DNA from 3 places in the Micromonospora sp. NPDC005203 genome. Region 1 is predicted to be linked to each of the others. Evidence: predicted binding sites of a transcription regulator. Region 1 holds the regulator's gene; each other region holds the start of a gene.
What was found. The regulator HrcA, encoded in region 1, represses chaperone genes, less so after heat shock. The targets are predictions, from matches to a motif close to GGTTNGCACNCTCNNNNNGAGNGTGCNAACC.
Positions count from the first base shown of each region.

Region 2: a site for HrcA is predicted at 2,125-2,155, ahead of groES (co-chaperone GroES). Genes of this name have one in related genera too.
Region 3: a site for HrcA is predicted at 1,282-1,312, ahead of groL (chaperonin GroEL). Genes of this name have one in related genera too.

Region 1 covers NZ_JBIAKV010000018.1:34,142-37,414, forward strand. Annotated here, with positions in the region: gene dnaJ (molecular chaperone DnaJ) at 1-753, opposite strand, end outside; gene hrcA (heat-inducible transcriptional repressor HrcA) at 829-1,851, opposite strand; gene ACFYPM_RS29015 (DUF4870 domain-containing protein) at 2,018-2,650, shown strand; gene hemW (radical SAM family heme chaperone HemW) at 2,717-3,273, opposite strand, start outside.
Region 2 covers NZ_JBIAKV010000002.1:616,479-619,751, reverse strand. Annotated here, with positions in the region: gene groL (chaperonin GroEL) at 1-1,607, opposite strand, end outside; gene groES (co-chaperone GroES) at 1,678-1,992, opposite strand; gene ACFYPM_RS08185 (methyltransferase domain-containing protein) at 2,382-3,273, shown strand, end outside.
Region 3 covers NZ_JBIAKV010000002.1:284,425-287,697, forward strand. Annotated here, with positions in the region: gene ACFYPM_RS06520 (GNAT family N-acetyltransferase) at 1-382, opposite strand, end outside; gene ACFYPM_RS06525 (cold-shock protein) at 665-868, shown strand; gene ACFYPM_RS06530 (hypothetical protein) at 1,010-1,234, shown strand; gene groL (chaperonin GroEL) at 1,504-3,126, shown strand; gene ACFYPM_RS06540 (hypothetical protein) at 3,183-3,273, opposite strand, start outside.

The DNA.
Region 1 (3,273 bases):
GTCACCGGCGGTGCCGCCGCCCGGGCCGACCTCGCCCTGCTGGGCCAGCCGGATCCGCATGCCGTCCTCGACACCGGCCGGAATCTTGACGGTCAGCGAACGGCGGGTGCGCACCCGGCCGTCGCCGGCGCAGGTGGGGCAGGGGTGCGGGATGGTGGTGCCGTAGCCCTGGCACACCGTGCACGGCCGGGCGGAGACCACCTGGCCGAGGAAGGTGCGCTGCACCGACTGCACCTCACCCCGGCCGGCGCACGCCTCACAGGTCGCCAGGTGGGTGCCGGCGGCCGTGCCGGCGCCGGAGCAGGTGGTGCAGAGCACAGCGGTGTCGACGGTGATCGGGGCCTCGACGCCGAACGCCGTCTCGTGCAGGTCCAGTTCGAGGCGCAGGATCGCGTCGGCACCCGGGCGGGTCCGGGGACGGGGACCGCGCGCCCCACCGGCCGCGCCACCGAAGAACGCGTCCATGATGTCCTGGAAACCGACGAACGGACCGGCACCACCGGGGCCACCCGGGCCGCCGGCGCCACCGCCGCCCGGGGCGAGTGGGTCGCCACCCAGGTCGACGATCTGCCGCTTCCGGTCGTCCGAGAGGACCTCGTACGCGGCGTTGATGTCCTTGAACTTCTCCTGAGCCTCCGGGTCCGGATTGACGTCCGGGTGGAACTGGCGCGCCAACTTGCGGTAGGCGCGCTTGATCTCGTCATCGGAGGCTTCCCGGCTCACACCGAGAATGCCGTAGTAGTCCCTGGCCACTGCGTTCCGTGTCCTCATGTTCGTCTCGCGTTGTGCCGGTCGGCGGCCGCAGCCGGCCGCATCGGCCCTGACCAATCAGTTCTGGGCCAGCAACTCGCCCACGTAGCGTGCCACGGCGCGCACCGTGGCGATGTTGCCGGGGTAGTCCATCCGGGTGGGACCCAGCACCCCGAGGCCGCCGACGATCGTGGCGCCCGGGCCGTACCCGGTGCTGACCACCGAGGCGGCCCGCAGGTTGTCGAACTCGTTCTCGTCACCGATCAGCACCCGGGTCGTGCTCGGCTCGGTCTCACCGATGAGTTTGAGGAGCACGACCTCCTCCTCCAGCGCCTCCAGGATCGGCCGCAGCGAACCCTGGAAGTCGAGCAGGCCACCCCGGGTGAGGTTGGCGGTGCCGGCCAGCGCGATGCGTTCCTCGTGCCGCTCGACAAGCGTCTCCAGGAGCACCGTGGCGAGCGTGGTCATCGCCGGACGCAGCTCGGACGGCACCTCCTCGACGAGCGCCTGCACCAGCGGTGGCGTGTCGGACAGCCGCGCGCCGGTGAGCTTTTCGTTTACCAGCCGGCGCAGGTCGGTGACGTTGTCGGCGGGCACCGGCCCGGGCAGCTCCACCAGCCGCTGCTCCACGCGCCCGGTGTCGGCGATCATGACGAGCGTCAGCCGGGTGGTGGAGATCGGCACCAGCTCCAGGTGCCGAACCGAGGAGCGGGCCAGGCTCGGATACTGCACGACGGCCACCTGCCGGGTCAGCTGGGCGAGCAGCCGGACTGTGCGGTGCACCACGTCGTCGAGGTCGACCGCGCCGACCAGGAAGCGCTCGATCGCCCGACGTTCGGCCGGGCTGAGCGGCTTGACCCGGGACAACCGGTCGACGAAGAGCCGATAGCCGCGGTCGGTGGGCACCCGGCCGGCACTTGTGTGCGGCTGCCGGATGTAGCCCTCCTCCTCCAGCACGGCCATGTCGTTGCGGACCGTGGCCGGGGAGACCCCGAGCTGGTGCCGCTCGACCAGCGCCTTGCTGCCGACGGGCTCCTGGGTGGAGACGTAGTCCTCGACGATCGCGCGGAGCACAGCGAGTTTCCGGTCGTCGAGACCCATCCTCCGCACCTCCTGTCGCACGTCGGCCGCCGGCGCCGTGGCCCCGGTCGGGCCGCCCTGGCACTCGACTGTAACGAGTGCCAGTCTACGTCGGCGTACCCGCCAGCGCGATGATCAACGGCCGCCCACTGGTGCGGCGTTGCCACGGACCCCTACCGTGACACCCATGACTGAACCTCCTCGCCCTCCCGGCGCGGGTGACCCCGGCAACTACCCGCCGGAGCCGACCTCTCCCAGCTCGTACCCGTCGGCCGAGCCACCCACCGCACCACTGTCCGGGGCGCCTGGCCCGGGCGGCTATCCCCCGGCCGGTGGCTATCCGCCGCCCACCGGTGACCAACCGCCGTCGGGCGGCTACCCCCCGTCCGGTGGCTACCCGCCGGCCGGTGGCTACCCGCCGCCTGGTGGCTACCCCGCTGGCGGATATCCGACCGGCGGCCCCGGTAACGGCTTTGCCAGTAACGAGGACAAGACCTGGGCGCTCGTCGCGCACTTCGGCGGTGCCGCCGGGATGATCCTCAGCGGCGGGGTGCTGGGCTGGATCGGCCCGCTGGTGGCGCTGCTGGCCCGCGGCAACCAGTCCCCGACGGTGCGGGCGCACGCCGCGGCGGCGCTCAACTTCCAGCTCATCTGGTCGGTCGTCGGCCTGATCGGCTGGGTGCTGTCCTGCATCCTGATCGGCTTCATCGGGGTCGGGGCGGCCATCATTCTCGGCGCCGTGTTCGGCATCATCGCCGGCATCAAGGCCAACGAGGGCCAGCTCTACCGCTACCCACTCTCGGCCAGCTTCATCAAGTGACCCGCTCCGGCCGCTCCCCCGGCCGGTCGGTGCCCCGCTGCCCCGCTCCGGGGCGGCGGGGCTGGCTCAGGGCAGCAGGTCGCGCACGACCGCGTCGGCGAGCAGCCGCCCGCGCAGGGTGAGCACCGCCCGGCCGGCCGCGTACTCGTCGGCGGCCAGCAGGCCGCCGGCCAGCGCCCGCTCGGCGCCGGCCCGCCCGGTGGCGTCGAGCACCGCCAACGGCAGGCCGCTGGCGAGCCGCAGCCGGAGCATCACGTCCTCCATGTGCGTCTCGTCGGCCGTGAGCACCTCCCGGGCCAGGCCGGGAGACGCGCCTGCGGCCAGCCGCTGGGCGTACGCCGTGGGGTGTTTGACGTTCCACCAGCGCACCCCGCCGACGTGGCTGTGCGCCCCCGGCCCCAGCCCCCACCAGTCCGCGCCGGTCCAGTAGAGCAGGTTGTGCCGACACCGGGCGTCGTCGGTGCGCGCCCAGTTGGAGACCTCGTACCAGGAGAGCCCGGCCGCGTCGAGCGCGGCCTCCGCGGCCAGGTAGCGGTCGGCGGCCACGTCGTCACTGGGGTACGCCAGCTCGCCGCGCCGCATCCGGGCCGCGAGCCGGGTGCCGTCCTCGACAATCAGGGCGT
Region 2 (3,273 bases), on a different contig from region 1:
CCGTGGCCGCCGCCGGCGGCGGCCGGCTCGGCCCGCTCTGGCTTCTCCACCACGAGGCTCTCCGTGGTGAGCAGCAGACCGGCGATCGAGGCGGCGTTGGTGACCGCGTTGCGGGTCACCTTCACCGGGTCGATAATGCCGGCCTTGACCAGGTCGACGTACTCGCCCTTGGCGGCGTCGAGGCCGTTGCCCCAGTCCAGGTCGGCGACCTTCTGCGTCACGACGTAACCGTCGTGACCGGCGTTCTGGGCGATCCAGCGCAGCGGCTCGACGAGCGCCTTGCGCACGACCGAGACACCGATCTTCTCGTCACCGGTGAAGCCCAGGTCGTCGTCGAGCACCGAGCGGATCTGCACCAGGGCGGCGCCGCCGCCGGGGACGGTGCCCTCCTCGACCGCAGCCTTGGTCGCCGCGATGGCGTCCTCGATGCGGTGCTTGCGCTCCTTCATCTCGACCTCGGTCGCCGCGCCAGCCTTGATGACGGCGATGCCACCGGAGAGCTTGGCCAGCCGCTCGGCCAGCTTCTCCCGGTCCCAGTCGGAGTCGGAGGCCTCGATCTCCTTGCGGATCTGGGAAACCCGGTCGGCGACGTCGGCCTTCTGGCCACCGCCGTCGACGATCGTGGTGTTCTCCTTGTCGACCACGACGCGCCGAGCGGTGCCGAGCACCTCCAGGCCGACCTGGTCGATCTTGTAGCCCAGCTCCGGGGCGACCAGCTCGGCGCCCGTGGAGATCGCGATGTCCTGGAGCATTGCCTTGCGCCGGTCACCGAAGCCCGGGGCCTTGACCGCGCAGACCTTGAGGGTCTTGCGCAGCGAGTTGACCACCAGGGTGGAGAGCGCCTGGCCGTCCACGTCCTCGGCGATGATCAGCAGGGGCTTGCTGTTCTGCAGGACCTTCTCCAGCAGCGGCAGCAGCTCCTCGATCGCCGAGATCTTCTGGGTGGTGACCAGGATGTACGCGTCCTCGAGGACGGACTCCTGGCTCTCCAGGTCGGTGACGAAGTTCGGCGAGATGAAGCCCTTGTCGAACTGGAGACCCTCGGTCACGTCCAGCTCGGTGGTGAGCGTGGAGCCTTCCTCGACGGTGATGACACCGTCACGGCCGACCCGCTCCATCGCCTCGGCGATCAGGTCGCCGATCGTGGCGTCCTGCGCGGAGATCGTCGCCACGTTCGCGATCGACTCCTTGCTGGTGACCTCCGCGGCACGGCCGAGCAGCGCCTCGGAGACCTTGGCGGCCGCCACGTCGATGCCCCGCTTGAGGCCGGCCGGGTTGGTACCGGCGGTCACGTTGCGCAGACCCTCGCGAACCATCGCCTGGGCGAGCACGGTCGCGGTGGTGGTGCCGTCACCGGCGACGTCGTTGGTCTTGGTCGCCACCTCCTTGACCAGCTGCGCGCCAAGGTTCTCGTACGGGTTGGTGAGCTCGATCTCCTTGGCGATGGTCACACCATCGTTGGTGATCGTCGGCGCACCGAATTTCTTGTCCAGGACGACGTTGCGCCCGCGCGGGCCGAGGGTGACCTTGACCACGTCCGCGAGGGCGTTGACACCGTGCTCCAGCAGGTGTCGGGCGTCGTCCGAAAAGCTCAGGATCTTCGCCATATATGTCCCTTCGAAGCGCCACTGCCCCGGCCCGGCGAGCCGGACCGGGGCAGTGGCACTGATCGGTTGCTTACTTCTCGATGACCGCGAGGACGTCGCGGGCAGAGAGCACCAGGTACTCCTCGCCGGCGTACTTGACCTCGGTGCCGCCGTACTTCGAGTAAAGGACGGTGTCGCCGACCTGCACGTCAACCGGAACCCGGTTGCCGTTGTCGTCGACGCGGCCCGGGCCGACAGCGAGGACAGTGCCCTCCTGCGGCTTCTCCTTGGCGGTGTCGGGGATCACGATGCCCGACGCCGTGGTGGTCTCAGCCTCGTTCGCCTGGACCACGATGCGGTCCTCGAGCGGCTTGATCGCAACCTTGGTCGCAGTAGTCACGGGCATACCCTCCTGGGGTACTGGTTTCGTTGCTGGTCAACGTGGCTGACCAGCGTCAATCTGCCTCATGCCACCGGGCGGGGCCGTCGTCGCGGGTGCCGGTCCGCCTGGCGTGCGCACCCGGGTCGGAGACCCGGAAGCTGGCACCCTCAGGGCGAGAGTGCTAATCGCAGGTTATTCCGTAGCTAGCACTCCGTCAAGGAGAGTGCCAACGAGCCGCTCTCCGTGTCGCCACAGTTTCACCCCGGCGAGCGGGCACTCGCCGGCGCCACGCCCACCGACTGACCCCACCAGCCGAGCCCCGCCGGCCGGCACCCGTCGGTGGAGCCGCCGCGCCGAGCCGGCCAGCTGACACCACTGTCCGAACAGCCCGGCCGGGCCGGGACAATGGTTGGGTGGATCTCGATCAGCTGGCGACGCTGCGTACCCCCGAGGGGTCGGCCGCGCTCACGGCGGCGGCCGGACTGGCCGGCGGTGATTCGCTGGCCGCGGCGTCGGCGCTGCGCGCGGCCGGGGTGCCGCCGACGCTGGCCGCGGCGGCGCTCACCCAGGCCGAGCTGCGTCACCGGGCGGTCGGCAAGTTCGGTCCGGCCGCCGCCGGGATGTTCCTCACCCGACCCGGGCTGGAGCAGGCCACCCGCCGGGTGGTCGCCGACCGCCGGGCCGCCCGGCTACACGCGGCCGGCGTCCGTACCCTGGCCGACCTGGGCTGCGGCCTCGGCGCGGACGCGTTGGCCGCCGCCCGCGCCGGCATCCGGGTGTACGGCGTGGAGGCCGACTCGGTGACCGCCGCAATGGCCGCCGCCAATGCCGCGGCGGCCGGGCTGGACGAGCTGTTCACCGTCGAGTGCGGTGACGCCACCGCGTTCGACGTCTCCCGCGTCGACGCGGTCTTCTGCGACCCGGCCCGCCGCACCAGCGGCACCGGACGACGGATCTTCGACCCGCGCGCCTACTCGCCACCCTGGGATTTCGTGACCGGGCTGGCCGAGCGGGTGCCGCGCACCGTGGTCAAGGTGGCGCCGGGGCTGGACCACGCGCTCATCCCGGCCGGGGCGGAGGCGGAGTGGGTCGGCGTGGACGGCGACCTGGTCGAGGCCGCGCTCTGGTGCGGTGAGCTGGCGGAGGTGCCCCGCCGCGCCACGCTCTACCGGCAGCAGGGCGTCGAGGCTCGCCGCCACCAGCTGACCGGCTCGGGTGCCGACGAGGCGCCGGTCGGGCCGCCCCGGCGCTTCCTGTACGACCCGGACCCGGCGGTGGTCCGCGCGCACCTCGTCGCCGAACTGG
Region 3 (3,273 bases), on a different contig from region 1:
CGCAGGCGCGTGACCAGGCGGCCACCCCGTCGATCAGCTCACCGAGCAGCCCGTGCCCCCGCCAGGCCGGCGTGACGTAGACCGCGTAGATCACGGTGAGCCCGGGTTCGCTCGGGGAGATCGTGCCACCGGCGTGTCCGACGAGCCGGCCACCCGGGTCGGCGATGAACTGCGCGTTGCCGGGGCCGGTCGCGGTGTACGCGACCCGGGCGGCGAACTCGGTGTGCGGCCGGGCCGCCGCGTCCGCCAGGGTCTCCAGGAAGGCCAACGGTGCGTCGGCGAGCATCTCCAGACGCAGTGCCCGCATCCGGGCGGCGTCCTCCGGCCGGACCCGGCGGATCTCCGCCCGCCGGAGGGCGGTCGCGCCCGTGTCGGTGGTCATGCCCGCATGCCTATCACAGCGTCGGTGGCCGTCACGGCCGAATTGTGTACGGCAGTCGCCGCCCTGGATCCGGTGCCTCGAAACCCGACCGACCAGCGCAATCGGAGCGCCCCGGTGCATGCCCGATTGGTGGCCGTGCGCGGCGCTGACTCCTCGTGTAGCGTGCGATTTCGGTCACCTTTTTCAATGGTCGCCATCGATCGCTGAGGTGGTGGCTGGTCGGCGTCCGGCCGTGCCGTGCGCCAGGTCAGGCAACACCGCGCATAGTGAGGGAAGTGCACCGTGGCACAGGGCTCCGTGAAGTGGTTCAACGCCGAAAAGGGTTATGGCTTCATTGCCGTCGACGGCGGTCAGGACGTTTTCGTTCACTTCTCCGCGATCGAGATGGACGGCTACAAGGCGCTGGACGACGGCCAGCGGGTGGAGTTCGAGATCGCCCAGGGCCAGAAGGGTCCACAGGCCGAGCACGTACGCGTCATCGCCTGAGTTTCCCTCCCGGTCCGCCCCGCGCGTCGGGGCCGCGACGCGGGCGCACAACCGGGAAGATCGTGGCCCTTCCAGCCAATGCTGAGCAGCGTTCAGGACTGACCAGCCGCCCGCGCCCACCCCACCCTCCGGGCCGGGTGGGTGATCAGCGGTGGCCAGGAGGAGGCGCGCGTCGCCGCGCTCGGCGCGGATCCCTTCACGTCGCCGGGCACCGCGGTCGGGGCGGTGGCGGTGATCGGGGTCACCGCCGTACTTGCCCTGCCGGCCCACCTGGCCCAGTTGATCCGTCTGCTGGTGACATACGTCGAGCAGCGCGCCCATGAGGCGCCGGTGAACACTGCCGGACTGGCCGCGGAACTTGGCTGAGCGGCCCCATCGTGCTTGCACTCGGCAGGGGAGAGTGCTAAACAAGTCATTGGCACTCGCGTACCGTGAGTGCCAACGGCCGGGACGGTGGGGCCAGGTTGCACCGGCGTGGAGACGCCGGAGCGGCACATGGCCGGTCGTCGCGGGCTATCCGGCCCGGCCGAAGGACGTCGTCGTCGCCTGGTGGCGACGTCCCAAGTGCGTAAACCAGGCGGCCCATCCGGGACACACACTCGGGTGGCCGTGAGTGTCCAGGAGGACAACGCCGTATGGCAAAGATGATCGCGTTCGACGAAGAGGCGCGCCGTGGCCTCGAGCGTGGCATGAACCAGCTCGCCGACGCCGTAAAGGTGACGCTCGGCCCCAAGGGCCGCAACGTCGTGCTCGAGAAGAAGTGGGGTGCCCCCACCATCACCAACGATGGTGTGAGCATCGCCAAGGAGATCGAGCTCGAGGACCCGTACGAGAAGATCGGCGCTGAGCTGGTCAAGGAGGTCGCCAAGAAGACCGACGACGTTGCCGGTGACGGCACGACGACGGCGACCGTCCTGGCCCAGGCCCTGGTTCGCGAGGGCCTGCGCAACGTGGCCGCTGGCGCCAACCCGATGGCCCTGAAGCGGGGCATCGAGGCCGCGGTCGCGAGCGTCTCGGAGGAGCTGTCCAAGCTCGCCAAGGACGTCGAGACCAAGGAGCAGATCGCCTCCACCGCCTCCATCTCCGCTGGTGACAGCACCGTCGGCGAGATCATCGCCGAGGCGATGGACAAGGTCGGCAAGGAAGGCGTCATCACCGTCGAGGAGAGCAACACCTTCGGGCTGGAGCTGGAGCTCACCGAGGGTATGCGCTTCGACAAGGGCTACATCTCGGCCTACTTCATGACCGACCCGGAGCGTATGGAGGCCGTCTTCGACGACCCGTACATCCTGATCGCCAACAGCAAGATCTCGTCGGTGAAGGACCTGCTCCCGATCCTGGAGAAGGTCATGCAGTCGGGCAAGCCGCTGCTGATCATCGCCGAGGACCTGGAGGGCGAGGCCCTCGCCACCCTGGTGGTCAACAAGGTCCGTGGCACCTTCAAGTCGGTCGCCGTCAAGGCGCCGGGCTTCGGTGACCGCCGCAAGGCCATGCTGACCGACATCGCCATCCTCGCCGGTGGCCAGGTCATCAGCGAGGAGGTCGGCCTCAAGCTCGACGCCGCCAGCCTCGACATGCTGGGCCGCGCCCGCAAGGTCGTGGTGACCAAGGACGAGACCACCATCGTCGACGGTGCCGGTGACGCCGAGCAGATCCAGGGCCGGGTCAACCAGATCCGGGCCGAGATCGACAAGAGCGACTCCGACTACGACCGCGAGAAGCTGCAGGAGCGGCTGGCCAAGCTGGCCGGCGGCGTTGCGGTCATCAAGGTCGGCGCGGCCACCGAGGTCGAGCTCAAGGAGCGCAAGCACCGCATCGAGGACGCCGTTCGCAACGCGAAGGCCGCCGTCGAGGAGGGCATCGTCCCGGGTGGTGGCGTCGCGCTGGTGCAGGCCGGCAAGACCGCCTTCGACAAGCTCGACCTGGTCGGCGACGAGGCCACCGGTGCGAACATCGTCAAGGTCGCGCTGGACGCCCCGCTGCGGCAGATCGCCGTCAACGCCGGCCTTGAGGGCGGCGTCGTGGTGGAGAAGGTCCGTAACCTCGAAGCGGGTCACGGCCTCAACGCCGCCAACGGCGAGTACGTCGACCTGCTGGCCGCGGGCATCATCGACCCGGCCAAGGTGACGCGCTCGGCGCTGCAGAACGCCGCGTCCATCGCGGCGCTCTTCCTCACCACCGAGGCCGTTGTCGCGGACAAGCCGGAGAAGACCCCGGCTGCCCCGGCCGGCCCGGGTGGCGGGGACATGGACTTCTGAGTCCAGTTCCGACACCGAACGGGGCGGGCCGCTGACGCGGTCCGCCCCGTTCGTCGTCAGGTCGGCAGTGGGCGCTGGTTGCGCCGCTTCTGCGCCCGGTTGTACGGCGGAAGCAGTTTGATCGGCGCGTCCACCATCTCCCGTGGC